3 regions of the Pseudomonas rosaeacicularis genome follow, and region 2 is predicted to be linked to each of the others. Evidence: predicted binding sites of a transcription regulator. Region 2 holds the regulator's gene; each other region holds the start of a gene.
The links. Region 2 encodes sigma-54, which starts transcription at its own class of promoters, with help from an activator protein. Its sites were predicted from a motif close to ANTGGCATNNANNTTGCTNT; they were not measured.
Positions count from the first base shown of each region.

Region 1 (7,385 bases), on a different contig from region 2:
CACTTGTGGTGCTGCGCGCGCCACCCTTGGCCGCATGAACGCTGGCGGTCGCGGTGTAGCTGTACAGATTGAGGAAGCGCTTGCCGGCTGCTTCGCGCTGAATACGCATGCGCATCGGGCGGTGGTCGAGAAACAGGCCAGTGTCCAGATAGTCGGTCAGGTTGACCAGCAGCTTGACCCCGCCTTCCTTGACCTCGACGAACTGGCCTTGAGCACTTTGACGCTCGTACTGCTTGGTCCCGCTCTGGCGTTCGCGACGCTTGATCACCACCCGGCTTTTGTCGATGTTCAGCGCCTGAGGAATGGCCGCCAGGGCATCGAACAGTCGAGCCGAGGCTTTCTCGGGATCGATGGACTTGGGCGCGGCGTATTCCTGAACGTGAACCCAATCTTCGTACAGATCGATCGCCAGCGAATACTCGGGCATGTCGGCGTCATAGACGCGATAACAATCGATGCCTTCGCGACGTACCCATTTGCTGAACTGCTTGAGGTTTTTCTGCAAGCGATTGGCGAACATCTGCCCGCCTTCGCTCAAGCGCGCCTGCTCAACCACAGGCGCCGGCTCGCGAATCGGATTGCCGTTCTTGTTCAACTTGACCGGCTCAGGCGCCACATCGTGCTCGGCCTGCTCGCGTTCGATCTGGCGTTGCTCCGGGGTGCGGCGCTCGCCAGTTACAAACTGGTCCGGCTGAACCTTGATCAGCAGCAGTTTGCACGGCAAGGCGCCGTTCCAGAACGCGTACTGCTTGTGGCTGCGAATACCCATGCGCTTGCCCAGATCCGGCGCGCCGGTAAATACAGCGGCTTCCCAGTTCAGGCAGGCCTGACGCAGACGCTCGCCGAGGTTCTGATACAGATACAACAGGCTCGCCTCGTCACCCAGACGCTCGCCATACGGCGGGTTGCAAATGACCAGGCCTTTCTGGTTCTGGTCCGGGCGCGGCTCGAAGGTCGCGACTTCACCCTGATAGACCTTGATCCACTCGCTCAGGCCAGCTCGTTCGATGTTGTTGCGCGCCGGTTGGATCAGACGAGGGTCGGCTTCATAGCCACGAATCCACAACGGGGTCTTGGCCAGACCTGCCTGTGCACGGGCCAGGGCTTCATCGTGCAGCTTATGCCACAGCGCCGGAACGTGACCGAGCCAGGCTGAAAAGCCCCAGCGCTCGCGCTTGAGGTTAGGTGCGATATCGGCGCCAATCATGGCCGCTTCAACCAGGAACGTACCGACACCGCACATCGGGTCAGCCAGCGCGCCGCCTTCGGCCGCAAGCCGCGGCCAGCCGGAACGAATCAGAATCGCCGCTGCGAGGTTTTCCTTGAGCGGCGCGGCGCCTTGCTGCAGACGGTAACCGCGCTGATGCAGGCTGTGACCGGACAGGTCCAGCGAAAGGATGGCTTCGCCTCGATCCAGACGCAGGTGAATACGCAAATCGGGATTGAGCTTGTCGATCGAAGGACGCAGGCCGTCGGGCGTGCGCAGTTTGTCGACAATGGCGTCCTTGACCTTCAAGGCCCCGAAGTGGGTGTTGTCGATGCCAGAACCATGGCCGCTGAACTCCACCGCCAAGGAACCGTCCGGCTCAAGATGATCTTGCCAATCGACGTCGAGCACGCCGTGGTAAAGATCTTCAGCGTCCTTCATCGGGAAACGCTTGAGTACCAGTAAAACCCGGTTGGCAAGGCGCGACCACAGGCACAACCGGTAGGCTGTTTCCATATCGGCCGTACCACGGATGGTCGAAGTGTGTTCGCGGGTATCTTCCAGACCAAGCGCGGTGGCTTCCTCAGCGAGCAGGCCTTCGAGTCCCTTGGGGCAAGTGAGGAAAAGTTCGTAACGGTCCGACATGAGTAATCCAGAGCCTTAGGCTTGAGCGGCGGGACAACGCATTGTCCCGCCCGATTTAAAACAGGCGTCTTTCTTGGAGAACGCCTGCGTGGCACACACATTGTGCCGGTCCACCCCGGCGAGCCTCATTAATGAAGACCAGCGCCGTGGCAGTCGATGAGCAGGTCCGAAAACCTCAGCAAAACTGATATTAAAAAACCACTATTGAGCCCGACAACGTCCGCAATAAAAAGTCACATCCTTGACCCTTCGTCGTTTTCACGCTGACTGCAAACCGCCAGCAGTTGGTGTTGAGACACAGTCTCGATATCAGCGCAGAACCCTGTTTTCAGGGGGCTGCCCGAAAAATCGCACCCGAACGAGGTTGCTTCTTATGGTCTTAATACGCCAAACATGAACTTCTTATGACAAAACGGTCATTCACAGCGCCCAATGCATTGGTTAGAAATCAACACAGGTTGTCGTCGCAATGACGGCAGCACCTAAGCCCGCGACGCCGGCAGCGGGTACCAACGGCAGAAAATTTCTGCCCGACCTCAACATGAGGTCTCAAGGGACATTACAGTCAACAAACGAGGGCAACACCCTATGAGAAGACTTAAGCGTGATCCGTTGGAAAGAGCATTTTTACGCGGATATCAATTTGGTGTTCATGGAAAATCCCGTGAGCTTTGCCCCTTTACTCTACCGTCAGTACGCCAAGCCTGGATCAACGGCTGGCGAGAAGGACGCGGCGACAACTGGGACGGTATGACCGGCACTGCGGGTATCCACAGACTCAACGAACTTCACGCGGTCGGCTAAACACATAAGGACGCTTGCGACTAAACATTCTTCGTTTTCATCACACCATGCGTGCCCCATCCGGGCCGCGGGCTGAAGCCCAGGGGGTTCCATCAAGGGACCCCCTTTTTATTGGCTGAAGTTCAGACGCCAGAGCGTGGCATCGCTGCAATCGCATCCACAGACTGGCGAATCAGCGCCGGCCCCTTATAAATGAAGCCCGAATAAATCTGCACCAGACTGGCACCGGCGGCGATCTTCTCGGCCGCGTGTTTGCCCTCGGTGATACCGCCAGCGGCGATAATCGGCAATCTACCGGCCAACTCGGCGGCCAGCACCTTGACGATGTGCGTGCTCTGCTCGCGTACCGGTGAGCCTGACAACCCGCCTGCCTCGTCCGCATGGGGCAAGCCTTCAACGCCTTGGCGGCTGAGGGTGGTGTTGGTGGCAATCACAGCGTCCATTCCGGATTCAATCAAGGCGGCAGCGACCAGCGCGGTTTCTTCATCGCTCATGTCCGGCGCGATCTTGATCGCCAGCGGCACGTGCTTGCCGTGAGTCTGAGTCAACGCTTGCTGGCGAGTCTTCAGCGCCTCGAGCAGTTGCTTGAGCGAATCGCCAAACTGCAGACTGCGCAGGCCCGGGGTGTTGGGCGAGCTGACATTGACCGTGACGTAACTGGCGTGGGCGTAGACCTTGTCCAGGCAGATCAGGTAATCATCGACTGCGCGCTCGACCGGAGTGCTGAAATTCTTGCCGATATTGATGCCCAGAATGCCGTCGTATTTGGCGGCCTGCACACGGCTGACCAGATGATCGACGCCGAGGTTGTTGAACCCCATGCGGTTGATGATCCCTTCAGCGTGGGGCAGTCGGAAGATTCGCGGCTTGGGATTGCCAGGTTGTGGCAGCGGGGTCACCGTGCCGATTTCAACGAAGCCGAAACCCAGCTGGGAGAAGCCGTCGATGGCCGCGCCATTTTTGTCCAGGCCTGCCGCCAACCCGACCGGGTTTGGAAACTCAAGGCCCATGACCGTCGTCGTCAACTTGACCGGCGCCTTATTAAACAGACCGTTGATGCCCAGCCGCCCTCCCGCACCGATCAGGTCGATCGACAGGTCGTGGGAGGCTTCCGGGGAGAGTTTGAACAGTAACTGGCGGGCCAGGTTATACATGGGCGGGCGCGGCTCGTTGCGGCTGAATTCAGCGGGCGATTATAGACGCCGCACCGGTGCAGCGCGAGGCCTGTCCTGAACTTTGCACGGCGCTCGCGCCATCGGTGGCATATCGCTTGCTTCGCTAAAGCCATCGAACCCGTTCCAACGGCGGAGCGGGTCATCGGACAATGGCGTCGCAACTACCCTTGCTGAAGCAGCGGGTGGAGCGACGCTTTTTTTATGGAAGTCGCGTGGCGCAGTTCATCCACGCAACATCAGCCAGCGACCTTCAAGCGGGACCGAAGACATGAGTGAAATGTTAAACAGCGCGTCAGCCTGGGTTGCCGGCAGCGACGCCCCCGAACTCAGCAGTATCGATGTCGGCTTCATGGCCCTGACCGACAGCGCGTCGCTGGTAGTGGCCGCGACCCAAGGCTTTGCGCAACCGTATGGATTGAACATCAATCTGCATCGGCAAACGTCCTGGGCCAATTTGCGGGACAAACTGGTCAACGGCCAGTTGCATGCTGCCCACAGCCTGTACGGGCTGATCTACGCCGCGCAGCTTGGCATCGGCGGACAAGCCAAAGACATGGCGGTGCTGATGGGGCTCAATCAGAACGGGCAAAGCATCAACATTTCCCGCGCCTTGCAAGATGCCGGCGTGATCACTCCTGAGGCACTGGATCGGCGCACGCACCAAAGCGACTCAAAACTGACCTTCGCGCAGACTTTCCCTACCGGCAATCACGCGATGTGGTTGTACTACTGGCTGGCGAGTCAGGGCATTCACCCACTCAACGATGTTGACAGCGTGGTGGTGCCGCCGCCGCAAATGGTTGCGCACCTGGAGGCTGGGCGGATTGACGGTTTCTGTGTCGGAGAACCCTGGGGCGCCAGCGCTGTGGCTCAGGACTTGGGGTTTACCATGGCCACTTCTCAGGCGATCTGGCCGGATCACCCGGAAAAAGTTCTGGGCTGTACCCGCGAATTCGTCGAGCAGTATCCAAACACCGCACGAGCGCTGGTCATGGCTGTGCTTGAGGCCAGCCGCTTCATCGAACAAAGCGTCGACAACCGGCGCAGTACCGCGCAATTGCTCAGCGCCAGCGATTACGTCGATGCCCCGGTGGAGGCCATCGAGTCCCGCCTGCTCGGCGAATACGACGATGGGCTGGGCAACCATTGGCAGGACCATCACCCCGTGCGCTTTCACAATAACGGCGAGGTCAACAAACCCTATTTGTCCGACGGCATGTGGTTCATGACCCAGTTCCGGCGTTGGGGTTTGCTGCGTGAAGACCCGGACTACCTCGCGGTTGCAGGGCAAGTGCAGCAACTGGCGCTTTATGGTCAGGCGGCCGAGGCGCTGGGCGTCCCCGTTCCCGATGCCTCCATGCGCAGCAGTCAGTTAATCGACGGCAAAGTGTGGGACGGCAGCGATCCCGCCGGCTATGCGCACAGTTTCAAACTGCATGCATTGGCCGATGCCGCACCCGTCGCCGTCGATCGTTGAGGAGGATGCCTTCATGCTGCGTATCCTGCTGATCAACGACACACCAAAAAAAGTCGGACGCCTCAAGGCCGCATTGACCGAAGCGGGGTTTGAGGTCATCGACGAATCAGGACTGATCATCGATCTGCCCGCGCGCGTCGAGGCCGTGCGTCCGGACGTGATCCTGATTGACACCGAATCCCCCGGCCGCGACGTGATGGAGCAAGTGGTGCTGGTCACCCGCGATCTGCCGCGTCCCATCGTGATGTTCACCGACGAACACGACCCCGGGGTCATGCGTCAGGCGATCAAATCAGGCGTCAGCGCCTACATCGTCGAAGGCATTCACGCACAGCGCCTGCAGCCGATTCTGGATGTAGCCATGGCGCGCTTCGAAAGCGATCAGGACCTGCGCGCCCAGCTTCACGCCCGAGATCAGCAACTGGCCGAGCGCAAACGCATCGAGCTGGCCAAAGGACTGCTGATGAAGATGAAAAGCTGCAATGAAGAAGAGGCCTACACCCTGATGCGTCGCCAGGCTATGAGCCGGCAACAGAAGCTGATTCAAGTGGCCGAGCAGATCATCGCCATGAGCGAGTTGCTGGGCTAAACCTGCGGCGGTAGCCCCGTGGGAGCGGACCTGTCCGCGAAGGCGTCTGCTGCCCAATAGATATTCGTCGCCTGGCATTGGTCTTCGCGGACAGGTCCGCTCCCACAGGTATTGCCCTCCCGCGCGCAGTACTGGACCCGATCCCGGGCAAGCGCACGCCTGGATTTGTATCGCGCAACATACTGGCCCACGTTTTGCTTTGTAAACTGCACAGGTAGCCAACGGCGGTTGCCCCACTCACGACAAAGACGTCGCACCCCTCTTCGCTCAGGCGAATCGGGCTGCGACGTTTTTTGCGTTTTGGACCCAGTGATTCTGGGTCGGGTGGAGCGCCGGGTTGTGGCGCTTCACCTGCAAGACCTGACCCGTTGCAGTGCGAGTTCGCCTCGCCCGCCACACTCTTTTGCAGATGAGGTGTTTGATGAACACGAGTTTCTGGAAGGCCGGCCACAAACCGACGCTGTTCGCAGCGTTCCTGTATTTCGACCTGAGTTTCATGGTCTGGTATCTGCTGGGGCCGCTGGCGGTTCAAATCGCCGCCGACCTGCACCTGACCACACAACAACGCGGACTGATGGTCGCGACGCCAATCCTCGCGGGTGCCATCCTGCGCTTCCTGATGGGCATGCTGGCTGATCAGCTGTCGCCCAAAACCGCCGGCATCATCGGCCAGATCATTGTCATCGTTGCGCTGTTCAGCGCCTGGCAATTGGGCATTCACAGCTACGAACAAGCGTTGGTGCTGGGCCTGTTCCTGGGCATGGCCGGCGCATCGTTCGCTGTCGCTTTGCCTCTGGCTTCGCAGTGGTACCCGGCTGAACACCAGGGCAAAGCCATGGGCATCGCCGGCGCAGGCAATTCCGGCACCGTGCTCGCTGCATTGATCGCGCCGCTGCTGGCCGCCAGTTTCGGCTGGAGCAATGTCTTCGGTTTTGCAGTGATCCCGCTGGTGCTGACTCTGATCGCGTTCTCGCTGATGGCTCGCAACGCGCCAGAGCGGCCAAAAGCCAAGTCCATGGCTGACTACTTCAAAGCCCTGGGCGACCGTGACAGCTGGTGGTTCATGCTGTTTTACAGCGTCACCTTTGGCGGCTTCATCGGTCTGGCCAGCGCCCTGCCCGGCTATTTCAATGACCAATATGGCCTGAGCCCGGTGACCGCCGGCTACTACACGGCAGCCTGCGTATTTGGCGGAAGCCTGATGCGCCCACTGGGCGGCGCGCTGGCTGACCGTTTCGGTGGCATCCGCACGCTGTCGGGCATGTACGCAGTGGCGGCAATCTGCATCGCCGCGGTCGGCTTCAACCTGCCAAGTTCATGGGCCGCACTCGCGCTATTTGTCGCGGCGATGCTGGGGCTGGGTGCAGGCAACGGAGCGGTCTTTCAGCTGGTGCCGCAACGTTTTCGCAAGGAAATCGGCGTGATGACCGGGCTGATCGGCATGGCTGGCGGTATTGGCGGCTTCCTGCTGGCGGCCGGCCTTGGCGC
Region 1 is NZ_JBSKHT010000018.1:158,722-166,106, forward strand. Features, by position in the region: gene rlmKL (bifunctional 23S rRNA (guanine(2069)-N(7))-methyltransferase RlmK/23S rRNA (guanine(2445)-N(2))-methyltransferase RlmL) at 1-1,852, opposite strand, end outside; gene rmf (ribosome modulation factor) at 2,441-2,656, shown strand; gene ACWKWM_RS23065 (quinone-dependent dihydroorotate dehydrogenase) at 2,779-3,810, opposite strand; gene ACWKWM_RS23070 (CmpA/NrtA family ABC transporter substrate-binding protein) at 4,100-5,308, shown strand; gene ACWKWM_RS23075 (ANTAR domain-containing response regulator) at 5,322-5,897, shown strand; gene ACWKWM_RS23080 (nitrate/nitrite transporter) at 6,319-7,385, shown strand, end outside.
Region 1: the regulator sigma-54 is predicted to act here: its motif matches at 3,914-3,933, upstream of ACWKWM_RS23070 (CmpA/NrtA family ABC transporter substrate-binding protein).

Region 2 (7,385 bases):
CCGCCCCGAGATGCTGGCGGCAGAGGCACTCAAAATCATGGAAGACCACAAGATCGGCGCACTGATCGTGGTCGACGAGAACGACCGCCCGGTGGGCGCGTTCAACCTTCAGGACCTGCTGCGCGCGGGAGTCATGTAATGGGCACTGACATGAACGATCTGATGCAACGTGGCAAGCACATTAAACTGGCGGTTTTCGACGTGGACGGCGTGCTGACCGACGGCCGGCTGTATTTCCTCGAAGACGGCAGCGAATTCAAGACTTTCAACACGCTGGATGGGCAAGGCATCAAAATGCTGATTGCGTCTGGCGTCACTACTGCCATTATCAGCGGCCGCAAGACCCCGGTTGTCGAACGACGTGCCAAGAACCTGGGCATCGCTCACCTGTATCAGGGCCGTGAAGACAAGCTTGTGGTGCTCGACGAGCTTTTGAACGAACTGGGCCTAAGCTATGAGCAGGTAGCTTACCTGGGTGATGATCTGCCGGACTTGCCCGTGATTCGCCGGGTAGGTCTGGGTATGGCCGTTGCCAGCGCCGCGAGCTTTGTTCGCCAGCATGCGCACGGCATTACCCAGGCGCGCGGCGGCGAAGGTGCGGCCCGTGAATTTTGTGAATTGATCCTGAGCGCGCAGGGCAACCTTGAAGCGGCTCATGCCGCCTACTTATAGAAGCTCACTATGTTCAGTAAAAAAATTCGTACGTTCCTGCTGTTCGGCGTGCTCGCCGTGCTGCTGGCAGCTGCCGGCTACTGGAATATCAGCCCGGAAAGCTTCATGGACCAGCCCAAGTCTGCGGTCGATGAGAGCGCCATCGACTTCTACGCCATCAACGCCCACAGCGTCCAGTTCCTGCCCGACGGCGGTCTTCAATATGAAATGACCGCCGATAAGGTCGAACACCTGAAGGCCACAGACGTCACAATGCTGACCACGCCGAACCTGGAACTGTACCGAGGCTCGACCTTCCCTTGGCACGTCGAGAGCAAGACTGCCGAAGTCTCTCCCGGGGGCGACCATGTAGAGTTGATCGATTCCGTGCGCATCAACCGCACGGATGAAAAGAGCCGCACCACCATCATTACCAGCAGCCGCATGACTGTATTCCCTCAGAAGCAATATGCGGAAACCAAGCAAGCCGTTAGAATCGACGGCTTGGGCGGTGTAACGACGGCCATCGGCATGAAAGCGTATTTGAAAGACAGCAGGATGGACCTGCTCTCCAACGTAAGAGGACAGTATGACGCTCGTTAAAACCCTTCCTTTATTGCTCGGCCTGGGCGCAGCACTGGGAAGCGCGAGCGCCTGGTCTTTGCCTACAGACCGCGATCAGCCCATCCATATTCAGTCGGATGATGCGCAGCTCGACGACAAACAAGGCGTTGCCACTTACAAAGGCAACGTGATCATTACCCAGGGCAGCATGAAGATCACGGGTAATACCGTGACCATCACGCGTAACGCACAAGGCGAAGTCGACGTGTTCACCTCCGTCGGCAACCTGGCGTACTACGAGCAAAAGCCTTCGGTCGACAAGCCGATCGTGCAGGCCTATGGCGTGACCATTCAGTACTTTGCGGCTCAGGATCGTATTGTTCTGATCGACAAGGCCAAGGTCATCAATGACGGCAACACGTCCGAAGGCGAGAAAATCGTCTACGACACTGTCAAGCAAGTCGTGAATGCCGGTCGCGCCAATGGCACCAAGATCACCACGCCGCGCCCACGAATCGACATGGTTATCCAGCCGAAAAAGAAATCCGACCAGCAGAAGGCCCAGTAATGGCAACGCTGAAAGCTCAGCACCTGGCGAAGAGCTACAAAGGTCGTCAGGTCGTCCGTGACGTGAGCCTGTCCATCGAAAGCGGTCAGATCGTTGGCTTGCTTGGGCCTAACGGCGCAGGCAAGACCACCTGCTTCTACATGATCGTCGGCCTGGTTCAGGCCGAACAGGGGCGCGTCCTGATCGATGATCAGGATGTCAGTCACCAGCCTATGCATGGCCGCGCGCGCGCAGGCATCGGCTATCTGCCTCAAGAAGCGTCGATTTTCCGCAAGCTCTCAGTGGCCGACAACATCATGGCCATTCTGGAGACTCGCAAAGAGCTGGATCGTCCGGCTCGTCGCAAGGAACTCGAAAGCCTGCTGCAGGAATTTCATATCACGCACATCCGCGACAACCTCGGCATGAGCCTGTCCGGTGGCGAGCGTCGTCGCGTAGAAATTGCACGTGCCCTGGCGACCTCGCCCAAGTTCATCTTGCTCGATGAGCCGTTTGCCGGTGTCGACCCGATTTCGGTTGGCGATATCAAGCAAATCATTTACCACCTGAAGGCCAAAGGTATCGGTGTGTTGATCACCGATCACAACGTCCGCGAAACGCTGGATATCTGCGAAACCGCCTACATCGTCAATGATGGACAGCTGATTGCCGAAGGCGATTCGGACACCATTCTGGCGAACCAGTTGGTGAAAGAGGTATACCTCGGCCACGAGTTCCGCCTGTAACTGTTGCGATGACACTTGATTGCCGCATAGGCGCTGAAGCCGCCTTTGCCTCCAATCAAACATTAATTGTCATCGCGCTCTAGGCAAACACTCTGGTTTCAGGCATATAATTTGCTTAAGTTGGCGCCCTGGCGCCCTGTAGTGGATGGCGCGCATATGCGCCGGCGAACGAATAAGGTGTTTAGCCCCTGCCATGAAACCTTCGCTAGTCTTGAGAATGGGCCAGCAGCTGACGATGACACCGCAGCTGCAGCAGGCCATCCGCTTACTCCAATTGTCGACTCTGGATCTCCAACAGGAAATTCAGGAGGCACTGGAGTCCAATCCTATGCTCGAGCGCCAGGAAGAAGGCGACGATTTCGATAATGCCGACCCGATGGCCGATAGCGTCGAGCAAAAGCCCAATCCTGACGTTCAGGAACCGACCTACCAGGAATCCGCCCCCACCGTCGACAATCTCGAAGACGGCGAATGGAGCGAGCGCATTCCCAACGAATTGCCCGTCGATACAGCTTGGGAAGACGTTTACCAGACCAGCGCCAGCAGCCTGCCGAGCAACGACGATGATGAGTGGGACTTCACCACACGCACATCGGTTGGCGAGAGCCTGCAAAGCCATTTGCTGTGGCAGCTCAATCTTGCGCCGATGTCCGACACTGATCGCCTGATCGCCGTGACATTGATCGATTGCATTAACAATCAGGGTTATCTGGACGAGTCGCTCGATGAACTGCTCGACGCTTTCGACCCGGAGCTCGATATCGAGCTGGATGAGATCGAGGCCGTTCTGCACCGTATCCAGCAATTCGAACCTGCGGGCATCGGCGCTCGCAATCTCAGCGAATGCTTGCTGCTGCAACTACGCCAACTGCCTGCCAAGACAAAATGGTTGGCCGAAGCACAGCGCTTGGTCAGCGATTACATCGATCTGCTGGGTAGCCGTGACTACGCGCAACTGATGCGCCGCATGAAGATCAAGGAAGACGATCTTCGTCAGGTCATTGAGCTGGTGCAGAGTTTGAATCCGCGCCCCGGCTCACAGATCGAGTCCACCGAAGCCGAATACGTCGTGCCTGATGTGATCGTACGCAAGCACAACGAGCGATGGCTGGTCGAACTCAATCAGGAATCAGTGCCGCGCTTGCGCGTTAATCCGCAGTACGCAGGCTTTGTACGCCGCGCTGATACCAGCGCTGACAACACCTTCATGCGTAATCAGTTGCAAGAAGCCCGCTGGTTCATCAAGAGCCTGCAGAGCCGCAATGAGACGTTGATGAAGGTGGCCACGCAGATCGTCGAACATCAGCGCGGTTTCCTTGAGTACGGCGACGAAGCAATGAAGCCGCTGGTGTTGCACGACATCGCTGAAGCGGTGGGCATGCACGAGTCAACGATTTCCCGGGTTACAACGCAAAAGTTCATGCACACGCCGCGGGGCATTTATGAACTGAAATACTTCTTTTCCAGCCACGTCAGCACCTCAGAAGGCGGTGAATGTTCGTCCACGGCCATTCGCGCAATCATCAAAAAACTGGTTGCGGCCGAAAATCAGAAAAAGCCATTGAGTGACAGTAAGATCGCTGGTTTACTGGAGGCACAAGGCATTCAAGTGGCACGTCGCACAGTCGCCAAGTACCGCGAGTCTCTGGGGATCGCGCCTTCCAGCGAGCGCAAGCGACTGATGTAGAGGTCACAGGCCACAGCGTTCCAGTGGCAGGCAACCAAGCCTGCCTCTTTTATGCACTGGCAACGAAGGAGAAGCTGTATGCAAGTCAACATCAGTGGACACCAACTGGAAGTGACCAAGCCCCTGCGTGAATACATCGAGCTCAAACTCAAAAAGCTCGAAGGGCATTTTGACAAGATTACCAATGTGCAGGTGACGATGGCCGTCGAGAAGCTCAAACAGAAGATCGAGGCCACCCTGCATATCCCTGGTGGAGAGGTGGTTGCCAATGCGGAGCATGACGATATGTACGCTGCAATCGACTTACTCACTGACAAGCTCGACAGACAATTGCTCAAGCATAAGGAAAAGCAGCAAAGCATCCTCAAAGGTGCGGCCGCTCGCTGACACTCCCTACCCATGATCCGACTTGAAAATATCCTGACCCCTGGCCGTTCCCTCGTGAACGTGCCAGGCGGCAGTAAAAAAGCTGTACTCGAAGCGATTGCCAAAGTGATTGGGCAGCAGGTGCCCGACCTTGAGCAGCAAACCGTCTACGAAAGTCTGATAGCCCGTGAAAAACTGGGCTCCACCGGGTTCGGCAATGGCATCGCCATTCCGCATTGCCGGCTCAAGGGCTGTTCCAGCCCGATCAGTGCCCTTCTCCACCTCAGCCATCCCGTTGATTTCGACGCGATCGACGGCGCCCCGGTAGATTTGCTGTTCGTTCTGTTGGTCCCGGAAGCGGCCACGGATGAGCACCTTGAACTGCTGCGCCAGATTGCAAGCATGCTCGACCGCAAAGAAGTGCGGGAACGGCTTCGTGCTGCCCAAAGCGGCGAAGCGCTCTATCAAGTGGTCCTCGACGAGCAAACCGGGCACTAACATGCGCATGATCATCGTCAGCGGCCGCTCCGGCTCAGGCAAGAGTACGGCCCTCGATGTGCTGGAAGACAGCGGCTTCTACTGCGTTGACAACTTGCCCGCAGGCTTGCTGCCGGAGTTGGCCGAACGCGCGCTGATCAACAGCGAACTGGCCGAACCGCTGCTTGCGGTGTCCATCGACGCACGTAACCTTCCCAGCCATCTCACGCGTTTTCCAAAAATGCTCGAAGAGGTGCGCTCGCGGCATATCCAGTGCGACGTGCTGTTTCTCGATGCCGACGAGCCGACCTTGCTTAAACGCTTCTCCGAAACCCGTCGGCGTCACCCGCTCAGCACCGCCACGCGATCACTCGCCGAGGCAATCCGCGACGAGAAAACCCTGCTTGGACCAATCATTGATCTGGCGGACCTGACGATCGACACAACCAACCTGAATCTGTACCAGCTGCGCGACGCGCTCAAGCTGCGGCTGTTGAACAAGCCTGAGCCGGGTACGGCGTTTTTGGTGGAATCGTTCGGTTTCAAGCGCGGCATGCCGGTGGACGCCGACCTTGTGTTCGACGTGCGTTGCCTGCCAAATCCCTACTGGAAACCAGAGCTGCGGGAACAATCCGGGCTAGACAAACCGGTAGCCGATTACCTCTCAGCCCAGCCGGATGTCGAAGAGATGTTCCAGGACATCTTCGCCTACCTCAACAAGTGGCTGCCGCGTTTCGCCGCCAGCAACCGCGCTTACGTCACTATCGCCATTGGCTGCACCGGCGGGCATCACCGCTCTGTCTACCTGACCGAGCGACTGGGCCAGGTCTTGCAGCAATCGCTCAAGAATGTTCAGGTTCGCCACCGCGACCTAAGCTGAAAGGATCCCCTTCGCGATGCCCGCTCTCCAAATCACCATCATCAACAAGCTAGGCCTGCACGCCCGAGCTGCCGCTAAATTCGTCGGCGTGGCAGGCAGATACGCCTGCCAGATCCGAGTGGGCCGCACCCCCGAAAGCATGGTCGACGGCAAAAGCATCATGGCCGTCATGATGCTCGCGGCGGGCAAAGGAACAGAGATTCAGCTCAGTACCGAAGGCGAGGATGATCAAGCTGCGCTCGATGCATTGGTGGAGCTGATCAACAACAAGTTTGATGAAGGCGAGTAACGGCCCTCCGCCTTTGCCAGCGTATTGTTCGCACCAAGAAAAAGCCCCGACTCACAAGAGCCGGGGCTTTTTCGTACACACTTGGGGGCAAACCATCAGCCCTTCTTCACGAACTCAGACTTCAGCTTCATGGCGCCAATGCCGTCAATTTTGCAATCGATGTCGTGATCGCCATCCACCAAGCGAATGTTCTTCACCTTGGTGCCGACTTTGACTACCAGCGACGAGCCTTTGACTTTGAGGTCTTTGATCACCGTGACGGTGTCGCCATCGTGCAGCGTGTTGCCCACCGAATCCTTGATGACCTTGGCATCGTCCGACGTTTCGGCGACGGCGTCAGCAGTCCACTCGTGAGCGCATTCCGGGCAGACGAATTGTGTACCGTCTTCGTAGGTGTATTCGGAACTGCATTTAGGGCACGGCGGTAAACTCACGGCGGTTCTCGCATCAGCAGATAATAGGCGCAGGATTATAAGGGTTTTTACCGACCCAGTGGCGTCGCCGTGCATTTGCTAGAGAGGAACTCCTTCGCTTGAAGTCATAGAAACATATGCGCTTTGCTATTTAGGGATACCAGGCGTGGAGAACCACATGAACGACCCATATGATCTGCAACGATTCGTTGATGCACAGGCGGCTGTTTTCGAAGACGCGTTGGCGCAATTACGCAACGGTCGCAAGACAACCCACTGGATGTGGTTCATCTTCCCGCAGTTAAGCGGACTGGGGCACAGCGACATGGCACGGCGTTACGCGATTTCGGGGCCAGAAGAAGCCCTTGCCTATCTGCAACATCCGCACCTGGGCTGGCGCCTGGAAAACTGCATCGAGGCGTTGTTGAAATGGCGAGGACGTCGCGCGACAGACATTATGGGTTCGCCCGACGACCTGAAACTGCGGTCCAGCATGACGCTGTTTGCCAGCGTCGCGCCGAATAACACTCAATTTTGTGACGTGCTTGAGGCATTTTTCGACGGGCAGCCTGATCCCAGGACGTTGTCGGGATTGGGGCTAAAAGGATCGCGGGATTTCAAGCAGTAAGCGCGGGAAAGCGATCGCTTGCGATGAGGCCGGTACATCCGCAGCATCTCCCGGGCGTCGGGATAGCATCGCGGGCAAGCTTTCTTCCACAGCCCTCGAGCTGCCCAAAGCATTCAGCCCAACGCCGTGTCCATCAC
Region 2 is NZ_JBSKHT010000024.1:69,836-77,220, forward strand. Features, by position in the region: gene ACWKWM_RS26195 (KpsF/GutQ family sugar-phosphate isomerase) at 1-139, shown strand, start outside; gene ACWKWM_RS26200 (KdsC family phosphatase) at 139-672, shown strand; gene lptC (LPS export ABC transporter periplasmic protein LptC) at 682-1,254, shown strand; gene lptA (lipopolysaccharide transport periplasmic protein LptA) at 1,241-1,783, shown strand; gene lptB (LPS export ABC transporter ATP-binding protein) at 1,783-2,508, shown strand; gene ACWKWM_RS26220 (RNA polymerase factor sigma-54) at 2,702-4,195, shown strand; gene hpf (ribosome hibernation-promoting factor, HPF/YfiA family) at 4,274-4,582, shown strand; gene ptsN (PTS IIA-like nitrogen regulatory protein PtsN) at 4,595-5,059, shown strand; gene rapZ (RNase adapter RapZ) at 5,061-5,918, shown strand; gene ACWKWM_RS26240 (HPr family phosphocarrier protein) at 5,935-6,207, shown strand; gene ACWKWM_RS26245 (zinc ribbon domain-containing protein YjdM) at 6,303-6,680, opposite strand; gene ACWKWM_RS26250 (DUF1810 domain-containing protein) at 6,799-7,248, shown strand; gene ACWKWM_RS26255 (ZIP family metal transporter) at 7,362-7,385, opposite strand, start outside.

Region 3 (7,385 bases), on a different contig from region 2:
TCCAGTTCCTTGAAACGGCTGTTCAGTGCATAGAACGGCAGCGCTTGTACTTCAATGCCAGGTAGCTCAAGCGGGCGATCGTCCTGTTCATCCGGATGACGGATGTCGATGACGACCTGGCCTGCCAGCGCCTGACTGACTTCTTCGATTTCGACGCCTTGGCCCAATTCATCGATCACACGATCGACCGGGACCATTTTTGCGTTCTCCAGCGCACGCTCGAGAATCGCCATGTCGAACTGTTGTTCTTCGTACTCGACGCGGTTGCGTTTCGCGGCGGTCTTGGGGTTGACCGAGATCACCCCGCAGTATTCAGGCATGTGGCGCGCAAAATTGCCTGTACCGATCTGATCTGCCAGATCGATGATGTCTTGCTTGTGGCTGGCGATGAGCGGGCGCAGTACCAACTTCTCTGTCACCTGGTCGATCACCGACAGATTGGGCAGGGTCTGACTCGAAACCTGGGAGATCGCCTCACCGGTGACCAGCGCATCGATTTCCAGTCGATCAGCGATAGCCGTCGCAGCGCGCAACATCATACGCTTCAATACTACGCCCATATGACTGTTATCGACTTTTCGGAGAATTTCTCCCAGAACTTCCTCGAATGGGACGCTGACAAACAGGACTCGCTGGGAACTGCCGTACTTCTTCCAGATGAAATGCGCGACTTCCATGACGCCCAGTTCATGGGCCCGGCCGCCCAGATTGAAGAAGCAGAAGTGGCTCATCATACCGCGACGCATGATCTGATAGGCGGCCACGGTGGAATCAAACCCGCCGGACATCAATACCAGCGTTTGCTCCAGTGATCCCAGCGGGTACCCGCCCAGGCCTTCGTGCTGGCTGTGGATTACAAACAACCGTTGGTCGCGAATTTCCATTCGCACTTCAATTTCAGGCGCTTTCAGAGAAATACCAGCAGCGCCGCACTCCTGGCGCAGGCGGCTGCCGACGTATTTCTCGACGTCCATGGAGCTGAAATCGTGATGCCCGGCACGCTTGCAGCGCACCGAAAATATTTTGCCAGCGAGGACGTCACCGAAGTGCAGCTTGCACTTCTCATAGATGTCGTCCATATCGCCCAGCGGATACTGATCGACCTGCAGAAAATACGTGATGCCCGGCATGCAGCTCAGGCGCTCCGTCATGTCGTGCAAGGCCTTGGGATCAGTTACCTTGGTTTCGACATCGAGGTTGTCCCACACGCCATCGACCACCAGCGCCGGGTCCAGGTCACGGAGCACGGTGCGGATGTTTTTGGCCAGCTGCTTTATGAAGCGCTTTCGCACCGGCCGGCTTTTGATAGTGATTTCTGGGAAAACTTTAACGATTAGTTTCATGAAAACAGCGCGCAAGGTGCCGGTCGAAAAAGAGGGGGCGGGATTATAGCGGAAATTGCTCAAGGTTTAACCAGTTATCGTGCAGCGAATCATCAGCGCACCAAAACGGCACCACTAGGATTTAAACAGCACCAATAAGGTGCGGCATATTTCATAAATGCGCCGTTTTGTGAGCGCAAAGCCGCTAATAAGACCAGAAAACCCAACACAGGGCACTGGCATGCAAATTGCTCCCTTGTGAGGCAGGTTGCCTTGGCCGACTATCGCGCCCGGCATCACCCAAATTAAAGGGCGTACAACTACCCAGCCCTAATCCACCCCGGAGGACAACATGTCGAAGTCGGTTCAACTCATCAAAGATCATGACGTTAAGTGGATTGATCTGCGCTTCACGGACACCAAAGGCACTCAGCACCACGTGACCATGCCTGCTCGCGATGCGCTGGAAGACGACTTCTTTGAAGTCGGCAAAATGTTCGACGGTTCCTCCATCTCTGGCTGGAAAGGCATCGAAGCCTCCGACATGATCCTGCTGCCGGACGACGAAACTGCCGTTCTGGACCCGTTCACCGAAGAGCCGACTCTGATCCTCGTTTGCGACATCATCGAACCTTCGACCATGCAAGGTTACGATCGCGACCCACGCGCCATCGCTCACCGCGCCGAGGAATACCTGAAGTCCACCGGTATCGGTGACACCGTATTCGCGGGCCCAGAGCCAGAATTCTTCATCTTCGACGAAGTGAAATTCAAATCCGATATCTCCGGCTCCATGTTCAAGATCTACTCTGAACAAGGTTCGTGGATGTCCGACGCCGACATCGAAGGCGGTAACAAGGGCCACCGTCCAGGTATCAAAGGCGGTTACTTCCCGGTTCCACCGTTCGACCACGACCACGAAATCCGCACCGCAATGTGCAACGCCCTGGAAGAAATGGGCCAGGTCGTCGAAGTTCACCACCACGAAGTGGCAACTGCTGGCCAGAACGAAATCGGCGTGAAATTCAATACGCTGGTTAAAAAGGCTGACGAAGTTCAGACCCTCAAGTATGTCGTGCACAACGTTGCCGACGCTTACGGCCGCACCGCTACCTTCATGCCTAAGCCTCTGTACGGCGATAACGGTTCGGGTATGCACGTTCACATGTCCATCTCCAAAGATGGCAAGAACACCTTCGCTGGCGAAGGCTATGCCGGCCTGTCTGACACCGCTCTGTACTTCATCGGTGGCATCATCAAGCACGGCAAGGCGCTGAACGGCTTCACCAACCCGGCGACCAACTCGTACAAGCGTCTGGTCCCAGGCTTCGAAGCACCGGTAATGTTGGCCTACTCGGCTCGCAACCGTTCCGCTTCCATCCGTATTCCTTACGTCAACAGCCCTAAAGGCCGTCGTATCGAAGCACGCTTCCCGGATCCAGCAGCTAACCCGTACCTGGCGTTCGCTGCACTGTTAATGGCTGGCCTGGACGGCATCCAGAACAAGATCCACCCTGGCGACGCAGCTGACAAAAACCTGTATGACCTGCCACCTGAAGAGGCTGCAGAGATCCCACAAGTTTGCGGCAGCCTGAAAGAAGCCCTGGAAGAGCTGGACAAAGGTCGTGCGTTCCTGACCAAAGGCGGCGTTTTCAGCGACGACTTCATCGACGCTTACATCGCCCTGAAAAGCGAAGAAGAAATCAAAGTACGCACCTTCGTACACCCACTGGAATACGAGCTGTACTACAGCTGCTAATCCAGTCACGTCGGCTGTATCGACGTAAAGAGAGGCCTCCTTCGGGAGGCCTTTTTTGTTTCCGGAACAAACGCCTGCCCTTGGGCACGGACATCTGTTCAAATCCAAATCCGAAGGCAGTCGCGAGACGTTGCTTTCCAAGCGGGAGAGTCTGAACTGAAAAAACAACCTGTGTGGTGGTATCCCGTTACCGCACCTGCATCTGCGTGAAGCGTAATACTTGATGCCTCGCCCATGCTGCGAATTGGCCTGGGCATCAACTTATTTCACACGGAACCGCTATGAGAAACCTCTTCGCATATGCCGCATTGGCGCTTGCGCTCCCCTCGTTACCTCTGCAGGCGGCCGATGCTACGCGCACACTTCCCCCTGAAGCATTGACCCCACTGATCATCAAGATCAAACAGCGAATCGACATCGGTGAAGAAGTTGCACTGAGCAAGTGGTACAGCGGCAAACCTGTGCAAGACACTGATCGCGAGAAACAAGTCATCGCGGACGCAACGTCCAAGGCTAGCGAGTTCGGGCTTGGTAAGGATGACGTCCGTCAACTCATGACGGCGCAAATTGAAGCCAACAAATTGGTGCAGTACGCACGCCTGGCGCAATGGCACGCAACGGGTACCGCACCGGAGAAATCAGGGCAAAACCTGGCGAATAACATACGAGCAAGACTGGACAGTTTACAGCCAGAGTTGCTGAGCACGTATGCAGCATTCGTCCCGTATCGCAAAGACGTGGACTGCCCAACGTGGGTAAAAAACGTTACAGAACGGCAGGTGACAGACCCTGTAGTTGCCATCGCTATGCTGCGCGCGGCCGGCGAGCTGTGTACTTCATCCCGGAAAGGAAACCGCTCGTGAACAAATCATGCATGTTGATTGCAGCAACCGTATTTATGCTGGGCGGATGTGCGGCGCAAGCACCTCAGGCGGTTCAGTCTGCCGTGTTGCTGAAAACCACCTCGTCCTGGGACGGCACGCCCTATACCGCATATCCGGCCGGCCAACCCGAACTCACCGTGCTCAACATAAAGATTCCTGCCAATACAGCGCTCAAATGGCATCAACATCCCATGCCCAACGCGGCGTATGTGGTCTCTGGAAACTTAACGGTGCAGGCCAGGGAAAGTGGTCAGTCGATAACGCTCGCGCCGGGTGACGTTCTGCCCGAAATCGTCGATAAAGTGCATCGCGGTGTGACAGGCGATAGCGCTGTGGAGCTGGTTGTGTTCTATGCTGGCACCCCGGAGATGCCACTGTCACAGTAGGCGCCTGGTCACGACTCGTTGACCTGGTCGTTGTCATTGGAGCGTTCATGCGTCAAAGCCTCATCCTCTTGCTGCTGTTGTTTTCGTTGCCCGCAGTTGCGCAGATTTACAAATACACCGACGCCAATGGCAATACGGCCTACAGCAGTCAGCCGCCCAACGGCACCAAGGCTGAAACCGTGAATTTGCCTCCGTTGAAAAGCGTCAACACGGTCGTCCCGGCGGTGCAACCGTCTGCCGGGCGAAACGAGAGCAGCCCGGCACAAAGCAGCGCGGCTTACCAGACGCTGCAACTGACCGATCTGCCTGACGATGAAGCTTTGCGCGCCAACAACGGCACCTTCACCGTCGGCGTAAAAATCGATCCACGCCTGCAGTCAGGGCATCGGCTGCAGTTGCTGCTGGACGGCGCTCCATATGGTCAGCCTACAAACGTCCCGCGCCTTCAGCTCACGGAACTGGACCGAGGGGAACACAGCCTGGCGGTTCAGGTTCTGCAGGATCGGCAACCCATCCAGACCAGTCAAACAGTGACACTTACGGTGCAACGAGTTCATGTCGGCAGGCCTTGACTGCTTGGTTCTCGGCAGCCGCTGGTATGTGCGCTGCGCAGTAATCTGCCTGTTGATGGCTGCGGGGCATTCGGCGCTGGCCGACGTTTACACCTACATCGACGCAGAAGGTAATCGGGTCTACACCGATCAGCCGCACCGCAACGCGAAAAAAGTCGACATCGCCCCAAGCAACAACATGGCCGTGCCGCCTAAAAAACCACCGCCCAAATCCGCCAGTCGAACACCGCCTCCACTGTTCGTCTATCAGCTGCTGCGGATTCTCGCGCCCGAGCCTGATGCGACGATCCGTGACGTGCAGGGCAACCTGATTGTGACCGTCACCAACGATCCAGCCCTGCAACCAGGCCACAGTTACCGCTTGCTGCTCGACGGCGCCCCATACGGCGCAGCAGGACGAAGCCCAGTGTTCTCGCTGAGCAACATCGATCGCGGCACCCATCAGCTTTCGGTTGAAATCGTTGACCAGTACGGCCGGGTGGCAGAGCGCACACCCAACCAGCCGTTTCATATGCTGCGAATTTCTCTGGCCCAGAAGCGCATGACCCAACCGTGTGCCAAGGAAGATTACGGGGTCCGTCCCGAGTGCCCACTCAAAGACAAACCCGAAGAAGAAAGCAGCATCCTCCCGTTTTTCTGACTCCTTGAACCTCACCACTCCTCGCCCCATCATGGTGCGCAAGCTGAACGAATCACGCGCAAGACAGCCCATTTTGGTTCGACAATCATGTGCTTTTGCCGTGTGGTGGCGCACTCTGTCCAAATAAAGTCCGGATCGACTGAAATAACGCTTCTTTTCGGAGCTTTGGTTTGGTTTTTGCATTTTCTTACAGATAAGCAATAAATCCGCACCCTTCAGCGGCTTTACGACGCTGACGAAGACCAACCAGTGCCTGCGATTTCGGGCCCGCCCGATGTGCAATGTGCCAAAAGAGGTCAACGACGTTCATGACTATCAGCGACACGCTGCACCGATTGTTACTCGACAACTTGACCACTGCCACCATTCTGCTCAACTCGGATTTGCGCCTTGAGTACATGAACCCGGCAGCCGAGATGCTGCTGGCGATCAGCGGACAGCGCAGTCACGGGCAATTCATCAGCGAGCTGTTTACCGAATCCGCCGAAGCGCTGAGCTCCCTGCGTCAGGCAGTCGAGCAAGCCCACCCCTTCACCAAGCGTGAAGCCATGCTCACCGCCTTGACCGGTCAGACCTTGACTGTCGACTACGCGGTGACACCGATTCTGTCGCAGGGCGAAACCATGCTCCTGCTGGAGGTTCACCCCCGTGATCGCTTGCTCAGGATCACCAAGGAAGAAGCCCAGCTGTCGAAGCAGGAAACAACCAAAATGCTGGTACGCGGCCTGGCGCATGAAATCAAAAACCCGCTCGGAGGCATTCGTGGCGCCGCGCAACTGCTGGCACGCGAGCTGCCCGAAGAAAGCCTCAAGGACTACACCAACGTCATCATCGAGGAAGCCGACCGCCTGCGGAACCTGGTGGACCGCATGCTCGGCTCCAACAAGCTGCCGTCGCTGGCCATGACCAACGTGCATGAAGTGCTAGAGCGCGTGTGCAGTCTGGTTGAGGCCGAAAGCCAGGGCTGCATCACGTTAGTGCGCGATTACGACCCGAGCATCCCCGACGTACTGATCGATCGCGAGCAGATGATTCAGGCCGTGCTCAATATCGTGCGCAATGCGATGCAAGCCATCAGTGGACAGAACGAACTTCGACTGGGCCGCATTAGCCTGCGAACCCGCGCTATGCGTCAGTTCACCATCGGTCACGTTCGTCACCGGCTGGTGAGCAAGATCGAAATCATCGACAACGGGCCCGGCATTCCTGCCGAGCTACAAGAAACCATTTTTTACCCGATGGTCAGCGGCCGCCCGGATGGTACGGGGCTCGGTCTTGCCATCACCCAGAACATTATCAGTCAGCACCAGGGGCTGATCGAGTGTGAGAGCCATCCTGGCCATACCACGTTCTCGATCTTCTTGCCGCTGGAACAAGGAGCAGCTTCGACATGAGCCGTAGTGAAACTGTCTGGATCGTCGACGACGACCGTTCCATCCGCTGGGTACTGGAAAAAGCCTTGCAACAAGAGGGCATGACCACGCAGAGCTTCGACAGCGCCGATGGCGTGATGAGTCGTCTTGCGCGTCAGCAGCCGGACGTGATCATTTCCGACATCCGCATGCCCGGTGCCAGTGGTCTGGATCTGTTGGCACGGATTCGTGAGTCGCACCCGCGTTTGCCCGTCATCATCATGACCGCCCATTCAGACCTCGACAGCGCAGTGGCCTCGTATCAAGGCGGCGCGTTCGAATACCTGCCCAAGCCGTTCGACGTCGATGAAGCGGTCTCGCTGGTCAAGCGCGCCAATCAGCACGCTCAAGAGCAACAAGGCCTGGAAGTCGCACCCACGCTGACCCGTACCCCGGAAATCATCGGTGAA
Region 3 is NZ_JBSKHT010000010.1:168,385-175,769, forward strand. Features, by position in the region: gene thiI (tRNA uracil 4-sulfurtransferase ThiI) at 1-1,343, opposite strand, end outside; gene glnA (glutamate--ammonia ligase) at 1,675-3,081, shown strand; gene ACWKWM_RS14870 (chorismate mutase) at 3,363-3,944, shown strand; gene ACWKWM_RS14875 (cupin domain-containing protein) at 3,956-4,351, shown strand; gene ACWKWM_RS14880 (DUF4124 domain-containing protein) at 4,399-4,923, shown strand; gene ACWKWM_RS14885 (DUF4124 domain-containing protein) at 4,952-5,563, shown strand; gene glnL (nitrogen regulation protein NR(II)) at 5,872-6,957, shown strand; gene ntrC (nitrogen regulation protein NR(I)) at 6,954-7,385, shown strand, end outside.
Region 3: the regulator sigma-54 is predicted to act here: its motif matches at 1,558-1,577, upstream of glnA (glutamate--ammonia ligase).